DNA from 2 places in the Peribacillus sp. P4_B1 genome. Region 1 is predicted to be linked to the other one. Evidence: predicted binding sites of a transcription regulator. Region 1 holds the regulator's gene; the other holds the start of a gene.
The links. Region 1 encodes LexA, which represses DNA repair genes until DNA is damaged. Its sites were predicted from a motif close to CGAACATATGTTCG; they were not measured.
Positions count from the first base shown of each region.

Region 2: a site for LexA is predicted at 6,657-6,670, ahead of AC1DVK_RS14520 (YolD-like family protein). Genes of this name have one in related genera too.

Region 1 is NZ_JBFUHM010000088.1:1,243-9,686, reverse strand. Features, by position in the region: gene AC1DVK_RS25595 (spore coat protein) at 1-33, shown strand, start outside; gene AC1DVK_RS25590 (zinc-dependent alcohol dehydrogenase) at 47-1,183, shown strand; gene AC1DVK_RS25585 (YneF family protein) at 1,530-1,745, opposite strand; gene sirA (sporulation inhibitor of replication protein SirA) at 1,830-2,270, opposite strand; gene tkt (transketolase) at 2,565-4,568, opposite strand; gene AC1DVK_RS25570 (DUF896 domain-containing protein) at 4,792-5,025, opposite strand; gene AC1DVK_RS25565 (YneB family resolvase-like protein) at 5,091-5,747, opposite strand; gene yneA (cell division suppressor protein YneA) at 5,767-6,078, opposite strand; gene lexA (transcriptional repressor LexA) at 6,234-6,857, shown strand; gene AC1DVK_RS25550 (glucosaminidase domain-containing protein) at 7,101-7,715, opposite strand; gene AC1DVK_RS25545 (hypothetical protein) at 8,019-8,300, shown strand.
Region 2 is NZ_JBFUHM010000022.1:69,245-77,489, forward strand. Features, by position in the region: gene AC1DVK_RS14480 (GNAT family N-acetyltransferase) at 1-448, shown strand, start outside; gene AC1DVK_RS14485 (cell wall hydrolase) at 559-1,158, shown strand; gene AC1DVK_RS14490 (DUF2087 domain-containing protein) at 1,223-1,810, opposite strand; gene trhA (PAQR family membrane homeostasis protein TrhA) at 1,968-2,612, shown strand; gene AC1DVK_RS14500 (YusW family protein) at 2,733-3,218, shown strand; gene AC1DVK_RS14505 (biotin transporter BioY) at 3,517-4,089, opposite strand; gene AC1DVK_RS14510 (NfeD family membrane protein) at 4,391-4,912, shown strand; gene AC1DVK_RS14515 (flotillin family protein) at 4,930-6,462, shown strand; gene AC1DVK_RS14520 (YolD-like family protein) at 6,910-7,092, shown strand; gene AC1DVK_RS14525 (NAD(P)H-binding protein) at 7,741-8,245, shown strand, end outside.

The sequences.
Region 1 (8,444 bases):
AGACTCGGGATGTTCGCAACGCCAAATAAATAGAGGAGGAAGTTTTATGAAAGCCGTAACTTACCAGGGCAATAAAAACGTGCAGGTCAAAGATGTTAAAGACCCCCATATCAAAAATTCAGATGATATTATCGTAAAAGTTACAACTTCAGCCATTTGCGGTTCGGATTTGCACTTGATTCATCAAATGATTCCAAATATGCCAACTGATTATGTTATTGGCCACGAGCCAATGGGAATTGTCGAGGAAGTCGGTCCAGGTGTAAATAAGTTAAAAAAGGGAGATCGTGTTATCATCCCCTTTAACGTTAGCTGCGGAAGCTGCTGGTATTGCGAGAACGACCTTACAAGTCAGTGCGATAACTCAAACCCTCATGGCGAAATGGGTGGTTTTTTGGGATATTCAGAAACAACTGGTGGGTATGCGGGAGGACAAGCAGAATACATGCGGGTTCCTTATGGAAATTTCACACCTTTTAAGATTCCGGAAGATTGTGAGGTAGAAGATGAAAAATTGGTATTACTCGCAGATGCAGCTTCAACTGCATTTTGGAGCGTTGACCATGCAGGAGTTAAACCTGGTGATACAGTTATCATTTTGGGCTGCGGTTCCGTTGGATTACTCGCTCAAAAATTCGCTTGGTTCAAAGGAGCGAAAAGGGTCATTGCCGTCGATCATCTCAACTATCGTTTGGAACATGCTAAACGGACAAATAAAGTCGAAATCGTTAATTTCGAACAATATGAAAACGTAGGGGAATATCTCAAAGAAATAACCAAAGGCGGAGCCGACATCGTAATTGACTGTTCTGGCATGAGCGGTAAAATGACTCCTATGGAATATCTAGCAACTGGCCTTAAGCTGCATGGAGGTGCCATGGGTGGTCTTGTAATTGCCTCGCAAGCCGTGCGTAAAGCTGGAACCATTCAAATAACAGGTGTTTACGGAGGGCGTTATAACGGATTTCCGTTAGGGGATATATTTCAAAGAAACGTGGATATCAAGACCGGACAAGCTCCTGTTATCCCTTATATGCCCTATCTCTATAACCTTATATCTGAAGGAAAGGTTGATCCTGGCGATGTCGTAACCCATGTACTTCCAATCGATCAAGCTAAACATGGTTATCAAGTATTCGATACAAGGACAGACGGATGCATTAAAGTGGTGCTGAAGCCCTGACTAGCAGTGATATTTTGTAGGTTACTGAATTTATTGACTCCAGGTATTGTTGTTCAAGCTATTTTTGTTCACAAGTTCATGGCGACTATTGCTTCTACTCTAGTTTCAAAACCTTTATTGCTTCCGATTCTAAAAATTGTTACCAATGATATTCAAACTCGAAAATAAAAGCCACTTTTCCTGAAACTCGTCCAGGAAAAGTGGCTTTACGTTTAAAAAGGAAGATAAACTTAATTATCACTTAAATCAATTGAAGGTTCGATCCTTACGTGGTTTATCGTTATAACTTTACATTTATCCTATCTTTTTATAAAAACAAGGTTATAATAGCGGTATTTCATGCTTATTATTTTGTTTGTTGTTTATTCATGGCGCTCATCATTTGATTAATTTTCTTTTGGGATGGTTTCATACCCATTTGCATCATCATCATTTTCAGCATCTGTTCGTTAATTGGCGGATTTTTCTTTAAGTAATCCATCATGTATTTACGAGCGATGAAAAATCCCAGCACTACTCCAGCAATCAATGCCAGTACGCCAACTAGAATGTAAACCCACATACTATTTCCTCCTTCGTGTTGTCTAACATCAGTGTACTAGACCAAAGGTTATTATACAATACCCGCTACCGAAAAGTCCCCCATTTAGACAAATTTTCTTTCTTTTATCGGTTTTAACCAACCGTATTTTTCGTGTTCAAAATCAATGGCTAGAAAACTCGCTTCATATTTTCGAATGCATTCAAAGAAAGCCGTCTCCGCTTCATAGTCTCCTTCAGCTTTAAGCGTAATGGACTCATCCTGGATGATTAACACGGCTTTACTTGATCCGTTTGTTTTTTCTAAATAGTATTTTCCATTTTGAGACCAAAAATTCATCTTTTTTTGTAAACGTTGTTCAATTGCTACCTGCAACTGGATAATGGGGACTGTTTTGGTGACAAATTCGATTTGTTTTTGCAAAATACTCTTCAGTCTGCCCCTTGCTTGAATATACTCCAAAAACAAATTGAAAAATAGCTTTTCTCTTCCATAATAATGATGGGCAAATTCATCTTCGATTAAAAAGATTTGATAGGTTCTCATCAGCCAACGCCTCCTAGCATTCCTATTTTGGTCACCAGAACAACTTACCATCAGGACCTTCCATTATTTCCTACCCTTGATGACTTTCCCCTTTAACTGACACATTTAAACGAAAATTATTTATTCTCATTATATATTGACAAACTAAAAAGATATGTTGTTTGCTGGAGAAATTTTTTTCTTTTTTTGTCGAATGGATGCTATCCCAGAGAATAAGAGCACTTTCAACATACAATTAGAAGGTTCGATAAAAAAACTGACACCAAACTAGTTGGTGTCAGTTCCCCATTACTATTATTTAAGCATTTCTTTAACACGAGCAACTACATTTTCTACAGTGAAACCAAATTCCTCCATGATCTTACCGCCTGGTGCAGAAGCTCCAAAATGATTGATGGCCAATATTTCACCCTCATCACCTGCATAACGATCCCAGCCAAACGGTGAAGCCACTTCGATAGCTAGACGTTTTTTCACTGCTGGATTGATTACACTTTGTTTATATTCTTTAGATTGAGTTTCAAATCGATCCCATGATGGCATGCTGATTACCGAAACATCAATTCCATCGTTCGCTAAAGCTTTCTGTGCTTCCACAGCCAAGTTCACTTCAGAACCAGTCGCAAGTAGTAATGCATCCGCTTCTTCTTTCTTAGCAGCGGATATGATGTAAGCCCCTTTTGAAACACCTTCATAAGCTGTTTCGGAAGTATCTTTTATTGTGGGCAACCCTTGACGAGTCAGTACAAGGGCAGTCGGTTTATTTGTAGACTCCATAGCCACTTTCCAAGCTGCTGCCGTTTCATTGCCATCAGCTGGACGGATTACCCCTAGGTTAGGCATTGCCCGCAATGATGCTAATTGTTCGATTGGCTCATGTGTCGGTCCGTCTTCCCCTACAGCAATGCTATCGTGGGTGAAGACATACGTTACAGGTAGTCCCATCAGTGCTGCCATTCTTATGGCAGGACGCAAATAATCAGAGAATACGAAGAATGTACCTCCGTACACTTTTAATCCACCATGAAGGGTCATTCCATTTAAAGCCGCACCCATAGCGAATTCACGTACACCGAACCATATATTACGGCCACTGTAATTACCAGGTAATAGATCTGTCTCACCTTTGATGGCAGTATTATTAGATCCTGCTAAATCTGCAGAACCACCAATGAAGCTAGGGACCTTTTTGGCAATTGCATTCAATACTTCTCCGCTTGAAGCACGGGAAGCTAATGTTTTTCCTTCTTCATAAACCGGAATTTCCTGATCCCACTCAGCAGGCAGTTCACCTTTGATTGCCAGCTCCAATTGCTCGGCTAACTCAGGGTGTGCTTCTTTGTAATTTTTGAACAATTCATTCCAAGCTTCTTCTTTTTGGGCGCCTGCCTCTACAACAGATTCATTGAAGTGAGAATAAACTTCTTCTGGAACATGGAAATCCTCTTCGAATGTCCATTTATAAGCTTCCTTAGTCAACTTCAGCTCATCTGCACCAAGCGGAGCGCCATGAACAGCAGATTTACCTGAACGGTTTGGTGAACCGTAACCAATAACCGTTTTCACTTCGATTAATGTTGGACGTGCCTCATCGGTTTTCGCTTCTTCAATCGCTTTGGCAATTTCCTGAAGATCGTTCCCGTCCTCAACGCGGACATATTGCCATCCATAAGATTTGAACCGGTTTGCTACACTTTCACTAAATGATTGACTTAAGTCACCGTCAAGGGATATATCATTAGAATCATATAAAACGACAAGTCTTCCAAGTTGCAGATGTCCTGCTAATGAAGCCGCTTCTGCAGAAACACCTTCCATTAAATCTCCATCCCCACAAATGCTATATGTATAATGATCGACCACATTATAAGATTCACGGTTATAGCTTTCTGCCAAGTGGCGTTCTGCCATTGCCATTCCGACTGCCATTGCAATACCTTGTCCAAGAGGACCTGTCGTTGCATCTACCCCAGCGGTATGTCCGAATTCGGGATGTCCTGGAGTTTTACTGCCCCATTGGCGGAAGCTTTTCAAATCATCGATAGATAAGCCATAGCCCGATAAATGAAGAAGGCTGTATAACAGCATAGATCCATGACCAGCTGAAAGAACGAAGCGATCTCTATTAAACCAATCTGGATTTTTCGGGTTATGATTCATATATTCAGTCCATAATTTGTACGCCATCGGCGCTGCACCCATGGGCATGCCTGGATGGCCGGAATTAGCCTTTTCAATTGCGTCAATCGATAATGTACGAATCGTATTGATAGAAAGTGCATCTAATTTATCTAACATATCGTAAAACATCCCTTCCTGTAATGTACCTCTTTATATTATAGTGACCAGCATAATATCACAACTAAAATCACTATTTACAACCCCGATATTACAATATTTTCTGGAAATTAAAGAAGTCCCCTATTTAGATTAAGCTAAATAGGAGAATACATACATGAATGCACTCCCTTTTTAATCATTAAAGCTTAAAATGGGGTGTTTCATGATAATAGTCCAAGCATTAATGTAAGTTTCTTTTTTCTTTAATATTCTTTATCTTTTGAGGAGTGACGTCATTTCCTTCTGGATCAACGACTTTCACGTGCTCCAACGTATCGGACATGGACCGTCTGAATGTTTCTAAATACTCACTTCTTAATTGGGTTTGCTCTTTCGCCTCGACTTCCGTTAAACCTTCAGCCTTTGCCTTTTTAGAAAGTTCATTAATACGGGCTATTTTTTCTTTTGATAGCATAATTTCGCTCCTTCGTAATCTGCGGATATTGTCATGGTATTAAAAAAAAAGCGAAATTACAAGTTCTATGATTGACTTTCCTGTATATTTAGTTGATGTTCGAGAAAACGCCTGTTCACCGTAGCTTTGGATACATTGTATCCAAAGCCCCTTAAAGTGGCTGCGATTTCTGCAAATGTCAATCCATTGGCCCGGAGTTTAATAATCTCTTCAATGGGAATTTCCATACGTTCCCTTCCAGTAGAATTCCTTTGGTTCTGAAGATTGTTTTGAGGGCGGTAGCCTTTTTCAACGGCTCTTATCATCCCGCGTTTTATTTTTAAGTTATGTAATTTCCTTTGATATTCCTCTACAATACCGACTATCTGGATGACCATGGCATCCGAATCCGATAACTCTATTTCCCCATCGTGTGAGAGCGTATAGATTTTCACGTCTTCTTTAAGGATGACATGGAAAAGGGCTATTTTGGCATTCCCTCTTCCTAGTCTTGTTTCGTCCTGGATTAATAGAACTTCGGCTTCTTTGGCTTTAAATAGTTCGATCATGTCAAAAATGCCATCCCGGTTTAACTCATAACCGCTTTCCTGTTCCTTTATTATGGAAACAACTTCCATATCCAACTTTTCGGCCAATTTGACTAATTCATCTTCCTGCCTTGCCAATGATGTCTCCTGTGACTCTTTTTCTGTGCTGACCCTACAATAGATTATTGCCTTCATAATACCCTACCTTCACTGCTTACTGCTGACTTGCCAAATTCTGAACAAGTTCTTCCCCTTTAACCGGTATGACAATGACTTGACCAGGTTTAATCGAATCTGCCCTGACTCCATTATGCTCTTCTATCCAACCAATGAATTCTTTTTTTGTCAAATCAGCTTCATCATATTTTTCGGCAATTCCCCATAGGGTGTCGCCTTCACCTACTTCTATAGAAAGGAAATCCTTTTTTTGATCATTGTCCAATGTACAAGAGAATAAAATTGAAAAGATGAATACTGATCCAGCTAACAGAATCGTATATACATAATTTTTGTATATTTTTTTCATAAATATCCCTCCAAAGCGAATGTTCGTTCGTATGTTATGTCAAAATTATAATACGAACGTTTGTTTCAGTCAACAACTAAATTCGAACTTATGTTTGTATAGAATTGGGGGCCATGCTATAATGGGGCAAAGAACATTGGAGAAGAGGTGCACATATGACTAAACTATCAAAACGGCAGCAAGATATCCTTGATTTCATTAAAGAAGAGGTCCGCCAAAAAGGGTATCCACCTTCCGTCCGGGAGATTGGCGAAGCAGTGGGACTTGCATCAAGTTCAACAGTACACGGACATTTATCCCGCCTGGAAAGTAAAGGTCTGATAAGACGTGACCCAACCAAGCCGAGGGCCATTGAAATACTGAACTTGGAGGAAGCGAATAATATCCCCAAAGCTAGTGTCGTGAACGTGCCGTTACTTGGTAAAGTAACCGCGGGCATGCCGATAACTGCAATTGAGAACATAGAAGAATACTTTCCGCTTCCCGAAAGCATGGTTCCACATGATGACCATGTTTTCATGCTAGAAATCATGGGTGAAAGTATGATTGAAGCAGGAATTCATGATGGAGATTATGTCATCGTGAAACAACAAAGCAGTGCCAATAATGGAGATATCGTCGTGGCCATGACGGAAGATGATGAAGCCACTGTAAAACGATTCTTTAAGGAACCGGATTACATAAGGCTTCAGCCTGAGAACTCAAATATGGAACCAATTATTTTAAGAGATGTTTCGATACTTGGAAAAGTAATAGGCTTATATAGACAAATACATTAAAAGCGCTAAACGCGCTTTTTTTGTTTGTTTAATTTATGTCCGAAATTCTATCATTATGCATTTGGAAGACTAGGTTTGAAATATTTTTTTAATAGAAGCGTGTTTTCATAGGAGTATTAAAACATTATTCATTTATGGCGGTTGATAGGCAAGGTATCGCTTTCTGGATATATGTACTTTAGGAAAAATATGAAACCATAAAATTAATAAAGAGCGAGATAAAACCCCGCTCCCTGTAAATGTTCATTTCACTCTTAATCTTTGGTTCACTTTAATAAGGTTAAGATCGACCAATCCATTCCACTGTTGAATCTGCATTTGCGTAGAACCATATGCTTTTGCAAGCGCAGATACGGAATCCCCTTTTTTGACGATATGATAGACCTCTTCGATGCTTTCATCATATTTAGTTAAATCGCTTGTTTCGATTAGGTTCGCCAGTTTTTCTATATATTTCGGATCCGAGGCGTAACCCGCATCGAATATTGCTTTGAGTGCTTTTTTGTAATCTTGTTCTCCAATGACGGCTGTATACAAACTTCTATTCCATGAAGTTCCCTTTACATATAGATTGGCAAGATCTCTTAGACTTTCTTCCCATGTTGGGTATTTTCTGAATTTGTTCCATATTTGAACGGGTGCACCGTTGACGTATTCAATTGTTTGTATAATGACTGACTCGCCCTTAAAATCACCTTTTGTACCGAATATATTCTTTCCTTGATTTGCTAAAAAGCTTGTCCCATATCCACTCTCCAAACAAGCTTGTGCAATGATCACAGAAGGCAAAATTTTAAATTCCTTTTGAATTTTCAGGGCATATGGAGCAATTTCCTTAATAAACGTTTCCTTGCTCACTAGAACCTCCATCATTAGGACTCACTTTCTTAACTGGTTATCTTCATTCATATCGTATTCTAAACCATGAAAAGGGTGACAGCATGTCCAGCAAAAAAGGTACTGATATTTGGTTAATTGTCTTCACTATGATCAAAAAAGAGCAAGCATACACTGAGCGGCTTCACATTGAACTCTGAAAGTCTTCGAAACTTGTTGTATCAACTTTCATTGATCAATCGTTTATATTGCATTAATTAATATGGTATAAATCCTTTGTAAATGGTAAAAATTAATTGTGAAAACTTCTAAGGTGGTGACATTATGGACTTCCCAACCATCCATACAAACTTTTGGGATGCAGTGATAGCCATTCCTACCATCATGACACTTACTCAACTTATTAAGGTCATGTTTCCAATTCCTCCAAAATTCATCCCTGCCATCGCTTTGGTTCTAGGCTTATTCATTTCCATTTTCATCAGCCATCGACACCATTTGGTTGCAGGAATTTTCATGGGCTGGTTTTATGGCTATGCAAGCATAGGCAACTATGCTGCTCTCAAAACTAGTATTTTGTCTTATAGAGAATCTTATCAAAAGTAGGATTGAACTATACATGATAGCGGACGCCTAGGGTCATCAATCTTGTTCTTGCCAGGAGACCAAACTAGCTTATATTCCCATCGAACACTCCAATATTCATTCCTTTATGGCAATTACGGCCTAGCCTTTTACTTAGCTTAATCA
Region 2 (8,245 bases), on a different contig from region 1:
CTATCCTATTGAACTCATGGATTACCATACGTATATCGATAAAGAAACGAAGCACAGAACCAATGATGGAAAAATGGGGGCTTACTCCGAGCTATTAATGGAAAAGAACGATCAAATAATAGGTTCTGTTGTATATTACTGGGAACATGAACCCTCTCGTTGGCTGGAAATAGGGATCACGATTTTTGAGCCAAAGTATTGGAATGGCGGGTATGGAACAGAAGCGTTAATGATGTTCATAGACTATTTATTCGAAAACTTGGAGATTGAACGGGTTGGACTGACGACATGGTCAGGTAATGAACGTATGATGGCTGTTGGGGAAAAGGTAGGCATGCAAATAGAGGGAAGAATGAGAAAATGCCGTTATTATGATGGTTATTATTATGATTCAATCAGAATGGGTATACTACGTGAGGAATGGAGTGGGAATCTTCAAAATTTCTAAGTTAATTGACCCGTGAAAAATTTTCCTTGATTTCCTTGGGAAAAATTTAGCACTGTTTTCTCCCATATGGTCTGTTATCCTAGGAAGATGCTTAACGAGGAGGTTACAAGATGAAATTATCAGTATTAATAACCGTGATAATGACTCTAAGTGTCATCGTACTTGGGATAGCTATTCCTAAGGGAACGACCAGTATGGCTTCTGATGGAGCAACCAAACATGTCATTAAACAAGGTGAATCGATATGGGATATTGCAAAGCGGTATGGTGTCCCAATCAAAAAGTTAAAAGAAGTCAATAATAATGTAAATAATGTTGCAGAACCTGGTAAAACATTGATTATTCCACATGTAATGAATGAAAAAGATAAAGAATTATTAGCAAGGCTTGTGCATGCAGAAGCCAAAGGGGAGCCTTATAGAGGAAAGGTCGAGGTGGCAGGAGTAGTTTTGAATCGCCTTGATAGCAAAGAATTCCCTGATACGGTCCGGGAAGTGATCTATCAAAAAAACCAATTCTCGCCCGTTGCTGATGGCAGTATAAACAAAGCAGCCGGAGATGATGCCAAGAAGGCTGTCAATGAAGCATTGGCAATTCATGGCTACACAAATGATGCCTTGTATTTTTGGAATCCCAGTATTTCGGACAGCAAATGGATGAAACAATTAGAGGTAATCAAAATCATTGGTGGCCACCATTTTGCCATATAAATTACATTTCAAGAACCGGTCTCACCAACTAGGGAGGCCGGTTTTTCATGTTTAAAACTAACTCTTAAATGATTTCAGCCCACATCTCGCGGGGATTCAGTTCATAAATGCTGTTTTCCCGGTACATGATGCTTCCGATAATGAGTTCACGTCTTATCGTTGCGTAATCATCATGGAATGACTGGATGAATTCATTCAATTCTTTTTCTGGATATTTACGTCCCTTTTCCAAAAGGCCTGCAATATGATGAAGAACGATCATTTTCTTCTTTCTTTGTGCTGGTATGGTTTTTAGTCGACCATCTTGTGTAAAGAAGTTTTCAAGGATCTTTTTATGCTCTAAAATCAGCTTTTGTTTATCCAATTTACTGGAGTCCCCCTTATTTGAAATGATTTTAGGTAATGCTGAAGAATAATGCTCTAGGACATCTTCATTCAAAAAATAATATACCGTATTTTTTTCTCTCCGATCCTTCACTAAATTAATGTCCTTCAATTTCGTTAAATGGTGTGAAATGGTTGGGGCAGTCAATTTTAATATTCCCGCAAGAGCCTGTCCGTGTTTTGGACCGTTTGCCAGAATGGATATAATCCTAATCCTGGTCACATCACCAAGCGTTTTATGGAAAGCGACCAACTTTTCTAATTGCACTTTTATCCCCCTAACTAATTAGATTATTATCTAATTAGATGATAATCTAATTAGTGGTGTTAATCAAGCTATATTCACTTTTCTATATTGCTTGGAAAATATGATGTATAATTTAGGAGAATGTTGAAAATTTTTATCTGGATTAAGGAGCTGTAATATGGCTAATACACATGTTTATACAAAAAAAGAAGAAGTGGTCAATGCGATAACCCATGGTGTTGGTGTTTTGTTGAGTATCGTCGCTCTTGTGTTTTTAATAATATTCTCAGTCCAAAAAGGATCGCCTTGGCATGTAGTCATTTCAGTCATTTATGGCGCTTCCATGCTTCTTTTATATGTCTCATCCACATTAGTGCATAGTTTTCCAGAGGGGAAAACAAAGGATATATTCGAAATCTTTGATCATTCAGCCATATATATATTCATTGCAGGAACATACACGCCCATCATGGTCCTTGTGATTCAAGGCTCACTAGGCTGGACACTGCTTGGAATAATTTGGGGAGTTGCAATCATCGGCGTCGTCTTCAAAGCTTTCTATGTTAAAAGGTTCCTATTCCTTTCGACGCTTCTTTATATTGCGATGGGGTGGATGATCGTCATCGTTTGGGGACCTCTTACAGCAGCGATGCCCTCAGAAGGTATCCAGTTACTGATAGCAGGGGGCTTGCTTTATACGTTTGGAGCTATCTTTTATGTATGGCGCGGTTTTCCGTTTCATCACGCCGTTTGGCATGTTTTTGTGCTTGGGGGTTCTGCCACCCATTTTTTTGCAGTATTGTTTTATATCCTTCCTCTGTGATCACTTCTAGTGATTCTTTACTTGATCGATCTTATGATACCTGAAAGATTCCTGTAGTTTTGAATGACCCCTTTTAGGTAATCAATAAGTATACAGATGATTAGGGAGGAATGGCTAATAATGAGAAAATCGATCAAAATATTATCTGTTCCGTTTGCCGCCATGCTTGTTTTGGCCGGGTGTGGGGGAGAAAACGATGAAGTGAAAAATCCACCGGTTCAGGAGAATGAAAATCAAACGGAAACAAATCCTGAAACAAGAACGGATAATAATGAAAAGGTGCCTTTCACTTTCAAGGATTTTCAATTAGAAGTTGATTATGTGGGAACTGATAACGAATACGAAGCTGAATATGATACCATGGGAGCCCAAACAGAAGCTTCAATCGAAGATAAATCAAACAAACATGAAGTTCACGGTGATGAAGCAATGAAAGAATTAACACCGATTTTAGATAAATTGACATTCACCAAAGATTCAACAGATGAACAAGTCATTCAAGAAGTGACAAGTGTTTTTGATTTGAAGGATGCCTATGAAGAATTCGATTTAGAGGTCGTTTTCGATGATGGTACGAAAAAAGAATATAAAGTGAATAATAAATAACTAAATCCATTTATTATATTATCTTAAGTTATAAATGGTAGCCTTTTCACGATTCTTCAATAGTTGTCAAATTGCGGTAACTATAGTAAAATGATTACGGTTAGCAAAGGGGATAACATACATTTGCTTTTCATATTCGGACTTATGGGGATAGGACCGTAATAAATACTTGTAAAAAAAGAGTCTTTTTCTAAGATTCTTTTTTTGTGCAAGTGATTGAAAATGATGGCTGAAAAAGTAACAAGATGAAAGAGAGGGTACCGCAAGCGGCACCCTCTCTTTCATTTACCCATTTGCATCATTGGGAAAGTGGTGTATTTTTTTTTGGGAGCATATTAGCTGATGCTAACCTTGAACGGATCGTAATCCCAAGCCAAGATGCAAGGAATGCTTTTAAAATGCCTACGATTATAAATGGGGCAAAACCGCTGGCAAATGCAACTGTCCATGATAATGAGCTCATATATTTCAACCAAATCGTACCGATGATCAACGTTATGAACATCCCGATTATATTTGCAAGGAAAGCCATTGCAACTGAGAAACGTGTTTTTTCCAATATCAGCCCGGTAATATAAACTGTCGGGATATAGGATAATAAATAACCGCCAGTCGGACCGAATATCTTAGCTAGTCCTCCAGACATTTCAGCGAACACTGGTACTCCTGCAGCTCCTATGAACAAGTATAATAAAACGGAAGAGGTTCCATAACGTGAACCTAGTATAGTGGCTGCCAGCCCAACAGCTAGAGTCTGTCCTGTAATCGGTACTAACGGCAGTGGAATTGTAATTTGGGCAAGGATCCCTATAAGTGCTGCAAATAAGGCTGTAACCATCATCATTCTTAATTTCTCGTGACTTTCCCTCATCGTACTTCCCCCTATTGTAAACCTGGTTATCAAACGAGTTAACATATAAAGAATTTTAATATGATAAGTAAACACTGTCAATGATATTATGAATTTTATTTTATAAGGGCCTAGTTGTTGCCCAGGTTCGTAAAACCTGGAAAAAAAATGAAACTTTCTGTAACGTCATTCGTATTAATGGTAAGTGAAGTAAATGGGGGGGATCATTGCCATATGTCTTTCAAAAGGTAGTTAAAACGCTTATCCTAGGTCTTAATAGTAGTAAGCGGTAAAGAAAAATCAAATTAAAAGGATGAAAGAGATGGAGTTATTTGGAGTTCCATTAGAAACAGTCTATTTATATGGATTAATTATATTCGGGGGGCTAACATTCCTATTTATCTTGTTTAATGATATATTTTCTGGCCTGGAATTACCGGATATATTAAATCCAACCCTCATTTTTAGTTTTTTGACCGTATTTTTTTCGAGTGGTTTTTTGCTTGAATCGCTTACAGGACTTAATGATGTGATGATTGCCGTGATTTCCCTGCTCATTTCATTTACAATCGTCACCCTATTGAATGTATTTGTGTTGATTCCCATCTCATCGGCGGAGGAAAGCTTAACGTTTCATGACAATGACCTGAGAGGCAGGGTTGGCAGGGTTCTGACATCAGTCCCGGTTGATGGGTTTGGGGAAGTCTTAATCGAAAGCATCAGCGGGAGCATTGCGAAGACTGCGGCCAGTTATAAGAATGAAGGAATTGTTTCGGATACAAAAGTCTTGATCATCGAAGTTAAAAATGGGGTTGTCTATGTCATGCCCCATGAGAATGAATAAGAGGTAGGAGGTCATTTATGTTTAGTTTAATTTGGATTGTTGTCGCCATTGTTGCATTTTTATTAATCGCACTTATTGCTGTGTTTGTTACGAAATACCGTACTGCTGGTCCTGATGAGGCCTTGATAGTGACTGGAAGTTACTTGGGCAGCAAGAATGTCCACATCGACGAATCAGGAAATAAAATAAAAATCGTCCGCGGTGGAGGTGCTTTCGTTTTGCCAGTGTTCCAACAAGCGGAACCATTGAGCTTGTTGTCAAGCAAACTTGAGGTCTCGACTCCTGAAGTATATACAGAACAAGGTGTTCCTGTCATGGCTGATGGTGTATCGATCATCAAGATTGGCGGTTCAATCACCGATATTGCCACAGCAGCAGAGCAATTCCTTGGTAAATCGAAAGATGACCGTGAACAGGAAGCGCGGGAAGTATTGGAAGGACATCTTCGCTCAATCCTTGGTTCGATGACAGTCGAGGAAATTTATAAAAACCGTGAAAAGTTTTCCCAGGAAGTACAGAGGGTAGCCTCGCAGGATTTGGCTAAAATGGGACTCATCATCGTATCGTTCACGATTAAAGATGTTCGTGACAAAAATGGATATCTTGAATCGCTAGGTAAGCCAAGGATTGCTCAAGTGAAAAGGGATGCCGATATAGCTACCGCCGATGCCGAGAAAGAAACGCGAATCAAGCGAGCCGAAGCTTCGAAGGAAGCCCAGCGTGCCGAACTTGAAAGGGCAACAGAAATAGCCGAAGCCGAAAAAATCAACAAGCTAAAGGTTGCGGAATTCCGTCGTGAGCAGGATATTGCCAAGGCACGGGCTGACCAAGCTTACGATCTTGAAACTGCCAGATCTAAACAGGATGTAACCGAACAGGAAATGCAAATCAGGATTATCGAACGGCAGAAGCAGATTGAGCTGGAAGAAAAAGAAATCCTTCGCCGTGAAAAGCAATATGATTCAGAAGTGAAGAAAAAGGCGGATGCCGATCGTTATGCGGTAGAGCAGGCAGCTTCCGCAAACAAAATGAAACAGATTACAGAAGCGGATGCCGATAAGTATAAAATTGAAGCCATGGCCAAAGCGGAAGCGGAACGTGTTCGAATGGACGGTCTTGCTAAAGCGGACGCCCAAAGGGCACAAGGTACGACAGAAGCGGAAATCATCAGGTTAAAAGGGGTAGCAGAAGCAGAAGCCAAGCAGAAAATAGCTGAAGCTTTTGAACAGTTCGGGCAAGCCGCCGTAATGGACATGATTTTGAAAATGCTGCCTGAATATGCAAAACAAGTTGCTAGCCCGCTTAGTAATATAGACAAAATCACTGTAGTGGACACAGGCGGAAGCGGTGCAAAGGGCGGGGCTAATAAAGTGACAGGATATGCAACGGATTTAATGGCAACATTGCAAGAGTCATTAAAGGCATCTTCGGGAATTGATGTCAAAGACTTGCTTGAGAATTTCTCAGGAAAACGAAATTTACCATTCACCCCCATCAGCCAGGAGAATGTCGAAGCGAGCATGAATATGGCAGCAAGCAAGGAAGAGTAACGGTGAAGAATAAATGTAGAAAGGTAAGGGCACAAATATGCTCTTACCTTTTTTTGAATAGGAGAATATTTTATTTCCTATACTAAAGGGACAAAAAGAACATTTAATTTTTATTATGATAAGGCTTCTTATGGAGCACCTATGGTTAGTGGAAAAGCGATTTTTCATCCTTGTCAAAAGCCAGTTGCTGTTCTCGAAAAAATAATTGCAACTCATACAATACCGATTCACTTAAATTTTTTTTCATGGATTTTTACCATTGCCTAACCTGCTCTAATTTCCCTAAAATATCCCAATGTTCAATCTTTCACAAATTGTTCACAACAATAATGAAAACGCTTACGATTTTCATTGTATAATATACATATCCTAATTGATTTCATAGTATTGCACCACTTATCATACAATTTTAATTAATAATTGAATAGACAGAAGGGAGATAATCAGATGATCTTGAAATCGTTGAAAAAAAAGGGCATAACGACCATCATTTATTATAAAGAAGGAGTATTAAAAACATGCAAGGGTCAATTGCATAAACTTAACCTTAATGAACAAACACTTTCCTTAAAAGATGAAAATCAAAAGATTTACTCTATTCGTTTATCTCGTATTATGGAAATCTATTAATTTAATTGCTTTCATTTAACATATTAAAATTACAAAACATTTATTAATCCCGAATCTTTAGTATATTACTAGAGGTTCTTTTTTCATATATGGAAAGCTGGTCAGTTTAGCATTCCTGTAGTTAGTAATTTTTCAGTTTTGAAAAAAATAGGGCCCCTCATTTCCAGATTGATAAAAGTTTTTATACTTTATAGATGCCAGTATCCTTCGTGCGGAATTCCTCAATATGGCGTTCGTAAGAAAGTATGGGTGCGATTAACTATGGAATGTATGGAGTGATTACATAAAAAATTAATATTTTTAAGAGATAATTTTGGGTTTTGTTTCCCCAGAAAATAATCATCTTTAATGTATAGTTTTATATAATTACCCAAATCAAACCCAATTTATTATACATGAGCAGAGTAGTTGGGTTTCGTTCTTATTTAATTCCAATCACTAATCTAGTTCCTACAGCTTCAGTAATAATGGATGTCAGATTATTAATTTTGAGATTACGTACGTTCAATAAAAGCCTAATTGCTTCCACTGAAGAAATTGGACTATCAAAGAATCGTTAAAATTACCGATACGGCGAAGACGTTTAATTGTTTCATTAAACTTTAAAGTGGTAAATAGATAGTATCAAACTAGCAGGGAGGTATTAAAATGAGAGTTCTGGTAATAGGAACAGAGGACATGACCGGAGAGCACGTTGTAAAACAGCTGGCAGACAGGCACCATAACCCGGTAGCACTGGTAGGAGCAGAAAATAAAGTTGAGGAAATGGTTAAACTTGGAGCACGAGATGTAGTTTCTTTGGAAAAAAGGGATTTTTCCAGTGCTTTTTCGGGCTGTGAAGCAGTGATCTACCTGAGTGGCGCCAGTCCCCGGACTGGGGAGGGCAAACCAATACTGGTTGACCATCAGTCAGTAATAGACTCAGTTGAGGCTGCTAAGAAACATGGGGTGAAGCGCTTTGTTCTGATGAACACCATGCGAGCAAAAGAAATGGAGAGCTTAGATTCTAGTACAAACGGTGTCAAGTACCACTCAGAAGAGCTATTAAGACAGGAAAAGCTTACATATACGGTCATACGGACAAGTATGCCTGTGGATAAGCCGGGAATAGGTAAAGTTGAAGCTGGACAATCAATTGTGCATGACAAAGGCG